Regions from separate parts of the Antribacter sp. NEAU-D49 genome, predicted to be linked through region 3. Evidence: riboswitches for the same ligand, from Rfam matches in the RefSeq annotation. Region 3 holds a riboswitch; each other region holds the start of a gene.
What was found. A riboswitch is a leader RNA that binds a small molecule or an ion and turns the genes downstream of it on or off. The one in region 3 is predicted to bind cyclic di-AMP.

Region 1 (3,870 bases), on a different contig from region 3:
GGCCGGCCCCTTGTCCCCGGCCCGCCCGCCCGGCGGTGCCCCCGGCCGGGTCCTGCCCCGGCTCGTCCAGGTCTGTTGTCCGGTGGGGACGTCAACAAGGGCGCGGTGTGAACCGTCGTTGGACGCCCTGGGGATCAGCCGCACGTAGTGACGCCGCGGACCACCCCGACAGCGCCTGGTTCGCCGTCCCGCGGGGATGCCGCTGTGTGTTCATCACTACGAGACGGAAGGCCGCTCGGCCATGCCAAGTACCCTCGCGCTGAGACTCGTCCGCACTCTGCTCGTGGCGACCGCTCTGACGATCTGCTGCGCCACGCCTGCTTTTGCCCATACGAAGCTGTCCTCGTCCGATCCTGCGGACGGGTCGACGTCGACGGGACCGGTCGCCACCGTGACCCTGACCTTCACGCTCCCAGTGACCCCCATCGGCGAGGCGGTCGAGATCGCCGGACCCGAAGGCACCATCGAGACCGAAGTCACCCAAGCCCAGGACGGCGTCCTCGTCGTCGCTACGCCGGGCACGCCATTGGCTGACGGCAGCTACACCGTGGTCTGGTCCGTCGCGGCGCAGGACGGTCACACGATCGAAGGGCGCCTGGCTTTCACCGTCGGCGAACCGACAGCCACGGCGGGCGGCTCCAACGACAGCCCTTCGACGTCGCACTCGGGACACACCATGGCGTCGATGCAGGATCACCCCGTGCCGCCCTTCATCGATGCGGTAGGGAGGTCCGGCAACGCGGCGACGCTCTGGGGGTGGCTCGTTGCAGCAGGCGGCCTAGCGTTCGCCGGTCTCGTTCTGCGCGGACGCGACGCGGAGGACATCCCCGTCGCGCTCTCCACCGTGCGCTGGACCGGTGCGGTGATCCTGGTCGGGCTGATCCTGCGTGTCGCCTCTCGGGCGATGACGCTCGCCCACGGTGGCACCACGGCCGCCGTCTCGCCGTCCGCCGTCGCCGACTCGCTCACGGGCTCGACAGGTTGGGTGATCGGGCTGCAAGCGGCCGGAGCCTTCGCCGTCCTGGCCGGAGCTCGCCGCAGCCTGCGCACCTCGGCCGTCGCCATGGTCGGCGTCGTCCTGGCCGCCGCAGGCATCGTCCTCGACGGTCATAGCAACACCGCAGATCCACGCTGGCTCGTTCTGACCGCCGACGTCGCCCACCTGGCGGGTGCGGCGACCTGGCTCGGAGGTGTGGTCATGCTCACCGTGATCCTCCGCCGCCGACAGCAGGAAGGACGACACCTCGACGTCGGGCTGATAGCTGCCAGGTTCTCGGTGATCGCTGGAGCCTCCCTTGCGGTCGTCGGCATAGCCGGCGTCCTTCTCACGGCGACAATCCTCGACCGTGTGCCCCAGCTGTGGGAGACGGACTGGGGACTTGCTCTGCTCGCCAAGGTCGCGGTCGTGGCTGTGGTCGGCCTCATCGGCGCCTACAACCACTTCCACACGCTGCCGCTCTTGAGCGCGACCAACGGACGCCGGCACGGACGCCCTTCCGGGGAGGCTCTGCACCGCAGCGCTACACCCGAAACCGCACTCATGGTGGCTGTCGTGCTGATCACTGGTTGGCTCGTGGGTGCGGCGACCACTGCATGACGGTGGTCGCGGGCCCGTACGGCCGCCGTCGGCGAGTCACGACTTCGCCGACGGCGGCGGTGCTCCCTCGGCGGCTCAGGCGACCTGGTAGCCGAGCTGGGTGATGGCCGCACGGACGGCGTCGTGGTCGGCGCCGGGGCCAACCACCGTGACGGTGCCGGCCGCGAGGTCGACCGACGTGTCCTCGACTCCGTCGACCTGCTTGACGACGCCGGTGACCTTGGCGGCGCAGCCGCCACACGTCATTCCCTGGACCGAGTACGTCGTGGTGCTCATATTGCGTCCTCTCGTATGCGGCGGCGCCTGGTCGGCGACTGCCTCGTGAACGCCCGTGGTGCCGGACGGTGGTTCAGCTGCGCCGCGGGCCCGCTCAGGTCGGCTGGACATATGGAGCGGCGTCCCCGGGAGCACCTTGGGCTGCACTGAGGATACCCCCGCCGGGTATGTCTGGGCTCGGGCCATGCACAAGCCGGATACTTCGGTCACGTCGCAAGAGCGGGACTAGGGGGTCGTGACCTGACTGTGACATCTCGGCGATCCTGGGTTACGGTCGATCCACCTCGCGGAGAATCCGCGGGCGCCCGAGGCGGACGCCGAGCCCTGTCACCGCCCCCAGGTTCGTACGACCAGATGACAGGGACGGGGGACCCATGCAAGTGGGCACCACCGGTGTCCTTGGGGTGAAGCCGCACAGGTAGGAGTGCGGCCGGGTCTGTCTCCGACCCGAACCCGACAGCTCACCTCGCAGGCGGTAGGAGAACCGACGTGACCTCATGCTCGCCCGGGCGCCATCGTGCTGCCCGTAGCCCCATCACCCCGCTGACCCCCCTGTCGCGCGCCGCTGCGCGCAGCGTCGGCGCCGCCGCCCGCCGGGGCGCTGTCGTCGCCGCCGGCTCCGGCCTGATCATGGGGATGTTCAGCGCCCCCGCGAACGCGAACGACCGAACCGTGTCGACCGTCGACTTCCACGCGCTGACCGCGGACGCCCGCCAGTCGCTGGCCTCAGCCCCTGTGGTGACGGTCGCCGCCAACACCGAGTTCATCGTCGAGACCGGCACGATCGCCGTGACCCCGGCGCCGGAGCCGGAGCCGGCCCCCGAGCCGGAGCCCGTCGTCGAGGTCGCCTCGCGCACCGAGACGCGTACCCCCGTCGCGGCGGCGGACGCCCCGGAGGAGGCCGCACCCGTCCGCGCCGGCACCAACTCGGACGTTGTCGCCATCGGCATGCAGTACCTCGGAGTGCCGTACCTCTGGGGCGGCTCGACCCCCGCCGGGTTCGACTGCTCCGGCTTCACCTCGTACGTCTACGCCAAGGTCGGCATCACCCTGCCCCGCACCTCGTCGCAGCAGCGCTACGCCGGCACCGTGGTCTCGCGCGCCGAGGCACAGCCCGGCGACCTGATCTGGAGCCCCGGCCACATCGCCATCTACGCCGGTGACGGCATGCAGATCGAGGCCCCCGTCCCAGGTCAGACCGTGCGCTACAGCAGGCTCTGGCAGGACAGCCCGACCTTCATCCGCGTCGGCTGAGCCCTGCTCCGCAGGCCTCGACACCCCGTCGACAGTCTGAACTCCAGGGTGACATCCCGGTGCGCCCGGTCCCTTGTGGACCAGGCGCACCGGCGTGTGGGCTGCTAGAGCGGTCATGACTCACTCGCTACACGTCATCCAGCAGGAGGTCGCTGAGCGCGGCGCCAGCCGTACCGCGTCATCCCGCGCGGCTTGTAGATGTTGAGAGCCAACGGGACGAGCAGCACGACCATCCCACCGACCGCGTGGAACAGATCCCCGCCGAGCTGGTCGACATCGCCGGCGGGGTCCGCCGCGACTGCGGCGATCGCCTCGACCGCGGGCAGGTGGAGCACCAGGATCACGAACGCGAAGGCCGTCAGTACCAGGCTGATCACCACCCAGTAGTGTCGCAACAATCCCCAGGGTGTACCGAGGGCCTGGACCATCCCGGTCACGAGCGCTATCGCGGCGAGCGGGATCAACGCATACCGCAACACTGGTTCCATCATCACGTACGCAGCCCGCACGATCTGCTGGTCGTCACTTGCATAGATGGGCACGTTCAGGGCGATGTAGGCGACGATGGCGCCGAGCCAGCCCACTGAGCTGGCGATGTGAACCGTCAGCATCAGTTTCCGGATCGCCGGAGACATCGGCATCAGCCGTGCACACCAGGGCCGTGCTCGCCGCCCACGAGCAGCATGACCAGCACGAGCGCGACAGCTGCTGTCGCAGCGCCTATCGCCAGCAACTTGACCCAG
Region 2 (3,870 bases), on a different contig from region 3:
GTGCTGCCGCAGCAGCTCCATGATCACGGGAAAGCCGATCCCGCCCAGGACCACGGCGGCACAGAGGGGCACGCAGATCCACGGATCGGTGCCGAGACTGATCAGCGAGTCGCTGAAGAGGGCGAAGCCGGCGTTGTTGAACGCTGAGACCGCGTGGAAGACGCCGAGCCACAGCGCCCGGCCGGGCGGCTCCCCGTAGCCGACGGCGAACCGTGCGGCGAGAGCCAGCGCCGTCACCGCCTCGATGACGAGCGAGATGCAGATGGCACCCAGCAGGACGGCCCGCAGGTCGCCGAGCCCCACGGCACGGGTCGAGGCCGCCGCAACGAGGCGGGTGCTCAGGTCGAGCCGGCGCGACAGCAGCAGGCCGAGGGTGGAGGCGACGGCCATGACGCCGAGCCCGCCCACCTGGATCAGGACCAGGATCACGACGTGCCCGAACGTGGTCCAGAAGACCGGGGTGTCGGTGACGATCAGCCCGGTCACGCAGACGGCGGACGTGGCGGTGAAGAGCGCCTCGACGAAGCTCGCGTTGCGGTCCGTCGAGGCGACGGGCAGCGACAGGAGGGCCGTACCGGCGGCGATGGCGGCGAGGAACCCGAGCACCACGAGCTGCCCGGGCCGACGGCGGAGAGACGCAGCGCTCGTCACCTTCTGCTCGGTACGCGTGCTGTACCGCATGTTCCTCCCGGGCCGGCTCGACGGCCGGGTGCTGTTGTGGACACCTGGCGTCAGCGCCGACGAGTACGGTACTCGCGCGCACGACGAAGGGCCCGCCCGGGGTAGGGCGAGCCCTTCGTCAGTACGCCGCCGCGGTGGGGCCGCGGGGAGGTCAGGTGACGCGGATGAACGTAGCGGACGACCAGTTCAGCTCGACGTACCGGACGGGTACGCCCGGCTGGCTCGCCTCGACGATCATGCCGTTGCCTGCGTAGAGGGCGACGTGCCCGGATCGCCAGACGATGTCGCCCGGGCGCGGGTTCGACACGACGGTGCCCGCGTACCGCAGCTGCGACGACGTGCGCGGCAGGTCCACGCCCAGCTGGTCGTAGACGTAGTTGATGAGGCCGGAGCAGTCGAAGCCGGTCGAGGGCTTGGTGCCGCCCCAGGTGTACCGGATGCCCACGTATTCCAGGGCGATGGAGACGGCCTGGTTGCCGATCGGCACCGCCTTGCGCTCGGCGGTCACCGAGACGGGCGCGTGCTCCACGGTGAACCCGGCGTCGGCGGGCACGCTGACCGTGGGGGCCAGGGCGAGCGACGAGCGCGCCTGAGAGGTGATGGCCTCGAGGTCGAGGGTCTTGATGGCCCCTCCGACGTCGTTGGCCACCGGGGCGGCGGAGGCCGTCGGGGCGAACGTCGAGACGAGGACTCCGGCGCCGGCTGCGGCCATCGCGCCCTTGCGGGCGAGGGCTCCGGCGTTCTCGGCCGCCGCGCGGGCGACGATCGTGATGGGCGTCGTAACGGGGCGGTCCGCACGATGGCGGCCGCGAGGGGTGGCTGTCGTCACCTGATGGTCTCCTGTGACCGCCTGCGAGGTGAGCTGTCGGGTTCGGGTGGGAGATGCTGCACCCGGCCGGACGGTCGCTGAGCTCCCGTTCGGCTTCACCCCGAGGACGCCTCCGGCGCCCGAAGGTGGTTCCCCCGTCCCCGTCATGTTCTTCCTGGTCGTGGGGCGGTTGACAGGGCTCGGCGGCCCGTCCCACGGCTCCACCGGGCGGCGGAGCGATTCAGACCGTACACCTGGACCTCGCAAAAGTCACGATCGTGTCACGGCGGGCAACCATCCCCGGTGGTCCGGCACGTGGGCCCACCCCCTGCCGCGACCCCCTGTCGCGACCCCCTGCGGGGCGGCCGCGTACGCTGCCTGATCATGGAATCTCCCCGCTCCGCGGCCGGTGCGCCCGTCTTCCGGTGCCCCGCCTGCGAGGAACCCCTCCCGCGACAGGGGCCGGGATACCGCTGCTCTGAGGGTCACACCTACGACGTGGCCAAGGAGGGGTACGTCAACCTGCTCCTCGCCCAGCACCGCAGCTCGAAGGATCCCGGGTACAGCAAGGAGATGATCGCCGGACGGCGGGACTTCTTCGACGCCGGCCACTACGAGCCGCTCGCCGACGGCGTGGCCGAGGTGTTCGCCGGGCACCTCCCGGACGGCTCGGCGACGGTCCTGGACGCCGGCTGCGGCGAGGGGTACTACCTCCGCCGGCTGCGGGAGCACCTGGGCGGGCTGCCGCAGGGTCGCGACCACCTGCTCGTGGGCACCGACGTGTCCAAGCACGCCGTGCGGGTCGCGGCCAAGCGGGACCCCCTCGGCACGTACGCCGTGGCGGGGACGTTCCGGATGCCCGTCCTCGCGGACCGGGTCGACGTGCTGCTCACCCACTTCTCCCCGGTGTCACCCGCCGACTTCCGGCGCGTCGTCCGGCCGGGCGGCGTGGTGCTCGTCGGGGGACCCGGCGAGGGCCACCTGTACTCCTTCAAGGAGCTGCTCTACGACCGGGCGGTGACGCACGAGCCGGGGGACGCCCTGGCCGGTGAGCCGGGCTTCGAGCCGCTGGGCGTTCACCACGTGCGCTACCCGCTCCGCCTGCGCGGGCCAGGTCAGGTGGCGAACCTGCTCCTGATGACGCCCTACAACTGGTCGGTCCCCGCGGACCTGCGCGAACGCCTGACCGGGCTCGACAGCCTCGACACCGACGTCGACGTGCTGGTCCGGGCGTACCGGGTGGTGTGACGCCGACGGGTCGCCTCCTGGGGGAGGCGACCCGTTCGCCGTCGGCCGGCCTGGCGTGTCAGTAGACGCGCAGGTAGACCGGGTTGTCCTGCCAGATCGGCGCGTAGCGCGAGGGGGTGCCCGCGTACACGGCCTCCACCTGCATGCCGTCGCCCATGTAGATCGAGATGTGCCCGGGAGACCAGATGAGGTCGCCGGGCCGGGCCTGGGCGGCCGAGACGACCTGTCCGACGTTCCTGATGCTCGATGACGAGTGCGGCAGCGAGATGCCGACCTGGGCGTACGCGTACGACACGAGGCCCGAGCAGTCCAGGCCGGACGACGGCGTGGAGCCGCCGCTGACGTAGCGGATGCCGGTGAGACCGCGCGCGATCGAGGCCACGCGGGCACCGATCGAGCCGTCGGAAGCGGGGGCCGCGGCCGGGGCAGCTGCCTCGGTCCCGGCCTCCGTGGCGGTCGTGGTCGTGGTGGCGGCGCGGGTGGTGGTCCGCGACGTGGTCTCCGTGCGGGTGGCCCGCTCGGGCTCGGGTTCCGGCACGGGCTCCGGCTTCGGAGCCGGCGTGACGGCGATGGTCCCCGTCTCGACGGTGAGCGTCGAGTCCGCGGCGACCGTGACGGCCGGCGACGTGGCGAGCTGGGCGCGGGCCGCGGCGGTCAGCGCGTCGACATCGACGGTGCTGATCCGGGCGGCGGGCTTGTCGGCGGCGTGCGCGCTGGGAGCCAGCGCGGAGACGAGGAGCCCGGAGGCGGCGGCGACGAACGCACCCTTGCGGGCGAGGCCGGTCGCGCTGCGGGACAGCTCGGTCAGAGGCGTGATGGTGCGGCGGTCAGCGCGATGTCGACCGCGCCGTTCGGACGTGCTCACCCATGGTCTCCAGTTGCCTGTGAGGGTTCGAGGAGCGCCTGGCCGTGTCCGGCCCGAGGCCCCTCGACCGCGTCACGGGCCGACGCGGCGGTGTCGACGGTAACAACATTCCGACGGTCGTGTCACAACCAGATAACGATTGTTGGTGATTGTCTTGACGGACGCCGCCCTTGCAAGTTGAGAACTCGCCGCGAACCGGGCATCTGACCGGTCGGGCGCGGTGAGCCGAAGGGCGAGCGCCGAGGCACGGGCACATGCTGTATCGCAT
Region 3 (3,870 bases):
CAGTTGCGGTTGACCACCAGCACGGGGCACGCCGAGTGGTGCAGCACCGCCTGGCTGGTGGAGCCCAGCAGGAGCCCGCGGAAGCCGCCGCGCCCTCGCGACCCGACCACGATCATGTCGGACGCCGAGGAGAACTCCGTGAGCAGCTCGGCGCCGGTTCCGTCGAGCACGATCCGCCGGATCACCATGCCCGGGTTCTGCGCCTCGTGCCGGTCGATGATGACGTCGAGCCCGGCCTTGATGTCGGCCAGCACCTGCTCGTGGTCGATGTTGGAGGGCAGCCACGCCAGCAGCCCAGCGCCTGAGCCGACCGGGACGCCCGCCACGGCCGTCAGCTCGGAGTCCCAGGCCTTGGCCTGCGCGATCGCGTGCCGCAGCGCCACCTCAGCCTGGGGCGACCCGTCGACACCGACCACGATGCGGCGCACGTCGCGCACCGCGCTCCACGGCCGGGTACCACCGGCCGCGCCACCACCGGCCGCGCCACCACCGGCCGCGCCACCACCGGCCGCGCCACCACCGGCCGCGTCAGCCTGCGCCGGCCCGCCCGCCGAGGCCTCCGCGGCCGACTCCGCCTCCTGCGCCGCGGCCTCGTCGGACCCGGGCGGCGCCCACGCGCCACGCCCCCTGGTCTCGCGCAGCGGGACCACCACGACGGGGCAGTGCGCGTGCGCGGGCAGCGCCGACGAGACGGTGCCGAGGAGCCGTTCCGTGAAGCCTCCGCGGCCCCGGGTGCCGACCACGGCGAAGCCGTAGTCGCGCGACAGCTCGACGAGCACCCCGGCCGCGTCGCCGGTCGCCACAGCCGTGGTCACCCGTACGCCGCAGCCCTCGACCCTGGCCTCCGCCTCCGCGAGCACCGCGCGGGCGCCTTCCTGGATGGTGCTGTCGTCGAGCGCCGCATACCCGCCGTCGAGCGAGGCCGCGGTGAACGACGGGAGCGAATAGCTGCACACGATGTGCAGCGCCCAGCCGATCCGGCGGGCGTACGCCGCCGCCCAGTCCAACGCGTGCAGGCTCGCCTCCGAGCCGTCGACCCCGACCAGCACGACCTCCGGTCGCTTCATCGCGCCTCCCGCGTCTCTCTGGAGTGATGCCACCACGCTACTCGTCCGGCGGGGCCCCGGCAGGGAAGCACGCACGACGGCGCCCGCCGTCCCCGGAGGGGGCAGATGCACGACGCCCCGGTCCATGGGATGGACCGGGGCGTCGGTGGCGGTAGCTGTCGCTGGTCGGCTCAGTACCGGATGAACTGCGGCGAGCTCATCCAGATCGCGCGGAACTGGATGGTCTTGCCGGGGCGCGGTGCGTCGATCATCGTGTTGCCGCCGGCGTAGATGCCGATGTGGCCCGGCTGGTAGATGAGGTCGCCCGGCTGCGCCTCGGCGCGGGAGATCCGGGTACCGCCCGCAGCCTGCGCGGACGACGTGCGCGGAAGGTTGATGCCCGCCTGCGCGTAGACGTAGGAGGTGAAGCCGGAGCAGTCGAACCCGGCGGGCGTGGTGCCACCCGACAGGTACGGGACGCCCACGTAACGGGCCGCGATCGAGACGATCGTGGAGCCGTTGGCCGAGGCCGGGGCAGCCGCGCCGATGCTGCTCGAGCTCGAGCTCGAGGCGGTGGTCGACGTCGTCGTAGAACGCGACGTGGTGGTTGCCCGGACGGGCTCCGGCTCCGGCTCGGGGGCCGGCGTCACGGAGATGACTGCCTGCTCCACCGAGAGGTCGGCGTCGGCGGCCACTGCGACCACCGGGGCGGCCGCGAGAGCGGTGCGCGCCTGCTGCGTCAGAGCAGACAGGTCGACGGTGCTCAGCTTGGCGGCGTCGTTGGCGACGGGAGCGGCCTGGGCGGCCATGGCGCCGCCGAAGGTCGAGACGAGGAGCCCAGCCCCTGCTGCGACGACGGCCGCGTTGCGGCCGACGTTCGGGTTCTGTGCAAGGCCAGCTACAGGTCGGCGCGCTGCACGATGGCGAGCGCGAGACGTACGTGCGGTCACGTAGTACCTCTCCTTGTACGCCTACGAGGTCAGCTGTCGGGTTCGGGTGGGAGAAAGCACCCGGCCGAGCGACCCGAGAGTCCGCCCGACTTCACCCCAAGGACGCACCCTGGCGCCCAAAGTGGGTCCCCCGCCTCTGTCATGCGGGTCGTGGTGGCCCCGGCCGGTGACAGAGTTCGGCGTCCGTCCGAGGGCTCCGGTGGATTAACTCCTCGGAGCGGTTCTGAACGTACCGGAACCTCGGATGAATGTCACGTTCACGTCACGAAGGCGACCTGTCGCATAACTGGTGATGACACAGAACCGCCTCCGTGCTGCAGCACGGAGGCGGTTCACCAAGTGGTCTTGTGCGAGGTCAGGAAGCCGCCACGAAGAGGTGACGAGCCAGGTCCTCGGGCAGGTCGAGCACGAGCGGATCGCCTGCGACAGCCTCTGCCGGCACGTCCGCCGAGACCGTGTAGACGCCGTTCTCGTGGGTCGCGACGATGCGGGCCCCGGGCACCAGCCCGGCGTCCGCGAGACGGGCGAGCAGGTCGACGTCCGTCTGCAGCGGCTCCGCGATCCGGGTGAGCGACGCCGAGACGGAACCGCGCACCCCCTTCTTCGCCGCCGCCTCGAAGACGGCGGGCAGCGAGGCCACGCCCGCGAGGAACGGCACGTCCGTGAAGTCCTCGCCGAGCTCGGAGAGGCCGGGGATGGGGTTGCCGTACGGGTCGTGGTGCGGGTGGTCGAGCAGACCCACGAGGCGCCGCTCCACCTGCTCGCTCATCACGTGCTCCCAGCGGCACGCCTCGACGTGCACGTGCTCCCAGTCGAGCTTGATGACGTCGGTCAGCAGGCGCTCCGCCAGGCGGTGCTTGCGCATGACCCGCATCGCCTTGTCGTGCCCTGCCTCCGTGAGCTCGAGGTGGCGGTCGCCGGTGACCACCAGCAGACCGTCGCGCTCCATGCGCGCGACCGTCTGCGACACCGTGGGACCCGAGTGCCCCAGCCGCTCCGCGATCCGGGCGCGCAGCGGTGTGATGTCCTCCTCGTCCAGCTCGTAGATCGTCTTGAGGTACATCTCGGTGGTGTCGATCAGGTCCGTCACGTCCACTCCCGTTCTTGCCGGCTCCGCGGGCCCGCCGTCGGCGGCGGGTCGTCTCGGCGGACGACCCGGCACACCGGCTCGCCGACCCTCGTCCTAGTCTAGGTGGGGGCGCCGACATGGCCCCTCACCCCCGCCGCACGCGCCCCTCGGAGCCCGCCATGCCGTTGACCATCCCCACCGACCTGCTGCCCGCGGACGGCCGGTTCGGGTCAGGCCCGTCGAAGGTGCGGCCCGCCCAGGTCCAGGCCCTCGTGGACCACGCTGACGTGCTGGGCACGTCGCACCGCCAGCCGCCTGTCAAGGACCTCGTGCGGCGCATCCGCACCGGCCTGGCGGAGCTGCTCCACGTACCCGACGGGTACGAGGTGGCGCTGGGCAACGGTGGCTCCACGGCGTTCTGGGACATCGCGACCCTCTGCCTCGTGGAGCGCCGGGCGCAGCACGCCGCGTTCGGCGAGTTCGGGGCCAAGTTCGCCACCGCGACGTCCCGCGCACCGTTCCTCGAGCCCTCGCAGGTGATCCGGGCGGAGCCCGGCACGGTCGCGCACCTCGAGCCGTCCGACGAGGTGGACGTGTGGGCCACGCCCCACAACGAGACCTCGACCGGCGCGATGGCCCCGGTCCGCCGGCCCGTCCCCCGCCCCGCCGCGACAGGCACCGGCGACGGCCCGCTCCTCCTCGTCGACGCCACCTCGGGCGCGGGCGCCCTCCCGGTAGACCTCACGGAGACCGACGTCTACTACTTCGCCCCCCAGAAGGTGTTCGCGGCCGACGGCGGCCTGTG
Region 4 (3,870 bases), on a different contig from region 3:
TTTTGTATTCAAATACTGATCTGCCAGCAGACGACATGAGGAGACGACCATGATGGAGAGCGCATCGGATGCGGCGCCGGGCAAGCCTCGAGAGCCCCATCCGGGGCTGCCTCGGTGGGTCAAGTTGCTGGCGATAGGCGCCGCGACAGCAGTTGTCGTGCTCGTGCTGGTCATGCTGCTCGTGGGCGGCGATCACGGCCCTGGTATGCACGGCTGATGCCGATGTCCCCGGCGATCCGGAAACTGATGCTGACGGTTCACGTCGCCAGTTCAGTGGGCTGGCTCGGCGCGATCGTCGCCTACATCGCATTGAACGTGCCCATCTTTGCAAGCGACGACCAGCAGACCGTGCGGGCTGCGTACGTGATGATGGATCCGGTGTTGCGGTATGCCTTGATCCCTCTCGCTGCGGTAGCGCTTGTGACCGGGATCGTCCAGGCCCTCGGTACGCCCTGGGGATTGCTGCGGCACTACTGGGTGGTGATCAGCCTTGTACTGACGGCTGTCGCGTTTGTGATCCTGGTGCTCCACCTGCCCGCGGTCGAGGCCATGGCCGCAGTCGCGGCGGACCCCGCTGGCGATGTCGACCAGCTCGGCGGGGATCTGTTCCACGCGGTCGGTGGGATGGTCGTGTTGCTCGTCCCGTTGGCTCTCAACATCTACAAGCCGCGGGGGATGACGCGGTACGGCTGGCGCCGCACTCAGGTACGCGACCCAGCGTAGGGGCCTCCCGGAGGATCTGTGGCGAGCGGGCCATGACCGCTCTAGCAGCCCACACGCCGGTGCGCCTGGTCCACGAGGGACCAGGCGCACCGTGATGTCACCCTGAAGCTCGGGCTGTCAATCGAGTGTCGAGGCCTGAGGAGCGGGGCTCAGCCGACGCGGATGAAGGTCGGGCTGTCCTGCCAGAGCTTGCTGTAGCGCACGGTCTGACCCGGGACGGGGGCCTCGATCTGCATTCCGTCACCGGCGTAGATCGCGATGTGGCCGGGGCTCCAGATCAGGTCGCCGGGCTGTGCCTCGGCGCGTGAGACCACGGTGCCGGCGTAGCGCTGCTGCGACGACGTGCGGGGCAGGGTGATGCCGACCTTGGCGTAGACGTACGAGGTGAAGCCGGAGCAGTCGAACCCGGCGGGGGTCGAGCCGCCCCACAGGTACGGCACGCCGAGGTACTGCATGCCGATGGCGACAACGTCCGAGTTGGCGCCGGCGAGGACGGGCGCGGCCTCCTCCGGGGTGTCGGCGGCCGGGACGGGAGCGGCGCGTGTCTCGGTCCGCGAGGCGACCTCGACGACGGACTGGAGTTCGGGTTCGGGCTCCGGCTCGGGCGCCGGGGTCACGGCGATCGTGCCGGTCTCGACGATGAACTCCGTGTCGGCGGCGACCGTCACCACAGGGGCCGAGGCCAGCGACTGGCGGGCGTCCGCGGTCAGCGCGTGGAAGTCGACGGTCGACACCGATCGGTCGTTCGCATTCGCGGGGGCGCTGAACATCCCCATGATGAGGCCGGAGCCGGCGGCGACGACGGCGCCCCGGCGGGCGGCGGCGCCGAAGTTGCGCGCAGCGGCGCGCGACAAGGGGGTCAGCGGGGTGATGGGGCTACGGGCAGCACGATGGCGCCCGGGCGTGCATGAGGTCACGTCGGTTCTCCTACCGCCTGCGAGGTGAGCTGTCGGGTTCGGGTCGGAGACAGACCCGGCCGCACACCTACCCGTGCGGCTTCACCCCAAGGACACCGGTGGTGCCCACTTGCATGGGTCCCCCGTCCCTGTCATCTGGTCGTACGAACCTCGGGGCGGTGACAGGGCTCGGCGTCCGCCTCGGGCGCCCGCGGATTCTCCGCGAGATGGATCGACCGTAACCCAGGATCGCGGAAATGTCACAGTCAGGTCACGACCCCCGAGTCCCCTGTCTTGTGACGTGACCGAAGTGCCGGGCTTGGGCATCAGCGGGCACTGAGAATACCCGCCGGGGGTATTCTCAGTGCAGCGCAAGGTGCTCCCGAGGCGCCGCTCCATGTGCCCAGCCGACCAGAGCGGGCCCGCGGCGCAGCTGAACCACCCTCCGGCACCACGGGCGTACACGAGGCAGTCGCCAACCAGGCGCCGCCGCATACGAGAGGAAGCAATATGAGCACCACGACGTACGCAGTCCAGGGAATGACGTGTGGTGGCTGCGCCGCCAAGGTCACCGGTGCCGTCAGGCAGGTCGACGGAGTCGAGGACACGTCGGTCGACCTCGCGGCCGGCACCGTGACGGTGGTCGGCCCCGGTGCCGACCAGGACGCGGTCCGTGTGGCCATCGCCCAGCTCGGTTACCAGGTCGCCTGAGCCGCCAAGACAGCACCGCCGCCGTCGGCGAGCTTGTAGCTCGTCGACGGCGGCAGTACGGGCCCGCCGCCACCTCATGCCGTGGTCGCCGCACCCACGAGCCAACCAGTGATCAGCACGACCGCCATCATGAGCACGGTTTCGGGTGTAGCAGTGCGGTGCAGAGCCTCCCCGGAGGGGCGGCCGTGCCGGCGTCCGTTCGTCGCGCTCAAGAGTGGAACAGTGTGGAAGTGGTTGTAGGCGCCGATGAGGCCGACCACAGCCACGACTGCGACCTTGGCGAGCAGAGCAAGGCCCCAGTCTGTCTCCCACAGTTGGGACACGCTGTCGAGAATCGTCGCCGTCAGTAGGACGCCAGCTATGCCGACGACCGCAAGGGAGGCTCCAGCGGTCACCGAGAACCTGGCAGCCATCAGCCCGACGTCGAGGTGTCGTCGTTCCTTCTGCCGATGCCGGAGGATCACGGTGAGCATGACCACACCTCCGAGCCAGGTCGCCGCACCCGCCAGATGGGCGACGTCGGCGGCCAGAACGAGCCAGCGTGGATCCGCGGTGTTGCTATGACCGTCGAGGACGATGCCGGCGGCGGCCAGGACGACGCCGACCATGGAGACGGCCGAGGTGCGCAGGCTGCGACGAGCCCCGGCCAGGACGGCGACGGCTCCGGCCGCATGCAGGCCGATCACCCAACCTGTCGCGCCCGCGAGCGAGTCGACGACGGCCGACGGCGAGACGGCGGCCGTGATGTCACCGTGGGCGAGAGTCACCGCCCGAGAGGCGACACGCAGGATCAGCCCGACCAGGATCACCGCACCGGTCCAGCGCACCGTGGAGAGCACGACGGGGATGTCCTCCGAGTCGCGTCCGCGCAGAACGAGACCGGCGAACGCTAGGCCGCCTGCTGCGACGAGCCACCCCCAGAGCGTCGCCGCGTTCCCGGACCTCCCTACCGCGTCGACGAAGGGCGGCACGGGGTGATCCTGCATCGACCCCATGGAGTGTCCCGAGTGCGACGCCGAAGGGCTGTCGTCGGAGTTGCCCGCCGAGCCCGATGCAGCTGTCGGTTCGCCGACGGTGAAAGCCAGGCGCCCATCGATCGTGTGACCGTCCTGCGCCGCGACGGACCAGCTCACGGTGTAGCTGCCGTCAGCCAACGGCGTGCCCGGCGTAGCGACGACGAGGACGCCGTCTTGGGCTTGGGTAACTTCGGCGTCGATGGTGCCCTCGGGGCCAGCGATCTCGACGGCCTCGCCGATGGGCGTCACTGGGAGCGTGAAGGTCAGGGTCACGGCGGCGACCGGACCCGTCGACGTGGACCCGTCCGCAGGATCGGACGAGGACAGCTTCGTATGGGCAAAGGCAGGCGTCGCGCACCAGACCGTCAGAGCGGTCGCCGCTAGCAGAGTGCGCACGAGTCTCAGCGCGAGGGTACTTGGCATGGCCGAGCGGCCTTCCGTCTCGTAGTGATGAACACACAGCGGCACCACCGCGGGACGGCGAACCAGGCGCTGTCGGCGGGGTGGCTCGTGGCGGCACTACG

Region 1: it holds a riboswitch for cyclic di-AMP, as region 3 does, so the genes downstream of both, AC060K_RS13770 (C40 family peptidase) here and AC060K_RS11065 (C40 family peptidase) in region 3, are expected to answer to the same signal.
Region 2: it holds a riboswitch for cyclic di-AMP, as region 3 does, so the genes downstream of both, AC060K_RS05935 (C40 family peptidase) here and AC060K_RS11065 (C40 family peptidase) in region 3, are expected to answer to the same signal.
Region 4: it holds a riboswitch for cyclic di-AMP, as region 3 does, so the genes downstream of both, AC060K_RS05285 (C40 family peptidase) here and AC060K_RS11065 (C40 family peptidase) in region 3, are expected to answer to the same signal.

The regions. Positions count from the first base shown of each region.
Region 1 is NZ_JBXTSN010000016.1:98,086-101,955, forward strand. It holds gene AC060K_RS13760 (copper resistance CopC/CopD family protein) at 242-1,597, shown strand; gene AC060K_RS13765 (heavy-metal-associated domain-containing protein) at 1,673-1,873, opposite strand; cyclic di-AMP (ydaO/yuaA leader) riboswitch at 2,195-2,364, shown strand; gene AC060K_RS13770 (C40 family peptidase) at 2,363-3,127, shown strand; gene AC060K_RS13775 (DUF2269 domain-containing protein) at 3,262-3,762, opposite strand; gene AC060K_RS13780 (hypothetical protein) at 3,768-3,870, opposite strand, start outside.
Region 2 is NZ_JBXTSN010000005.1:20,132-24,001, reverse strand. It holds gene AC060K_RS05940 (TrkH family potassium uptake protein) at 1-681, opposite strand, end outside; gene AC060K_RS05935 (C40 family peptidase) at 833-1,510, opposite strand; cyclic di-AMP (ydaO/yuaA leader) riboswitch at 1,514-1,688, opposite strand; gene AC060K_RS05930 (putative RNA methyltransferase) at 1,874-2,737, shown strand; gene AC060K_RS05925 (C40 family peptidase) at 2,796-3,602, opposite strand.
Region 3 is NZ_JBXTSN010000012.1:40,093-43,962, forward strand. It holds gene AC060K_RS11060 (universal stress protein) at 1-1,067, opposite strand, end outside; gene AC060K_RS11065 (C40 family peptidase) at 1,238-1,996, opposite strand; cyclic di-AMP (ydaO/yuaA leader) riboswitch at 1,999-2,188, opposite strand; gene AC060K_RS11070 (iron-dependent transcriptional repressor DtxR) at 2,352-3,086, opposite strand; gene serC (phosphoserine transaminase) at 3,245-3,870, shown strand, end outside.
Region 4 is NZ_JBXTSN010000004.1:103,945-107,814, forward strand. It holds gene AC060K_RS05275 (hypothetical protein) at 50-217, shown strand; gene AC060K_RS05280 (DUF2269 domain-containing protein) at 217-723, shown strand; gene AC060K_RS05285 (C40 family peptidase) at 873-1,640, opposite strand; cyclic di-AMP (ydaO/yuaA leader) riboswitch at 1,639-1,808, opposite strand; gene AC060K_RS05290 (heavy-metal-associated domain-containing protein) at 2,130-2,330, shown strand; gene AC060K_RS05295 (copper resistance CopC/CopD family protein) at 2,405-3,769, opposite strand.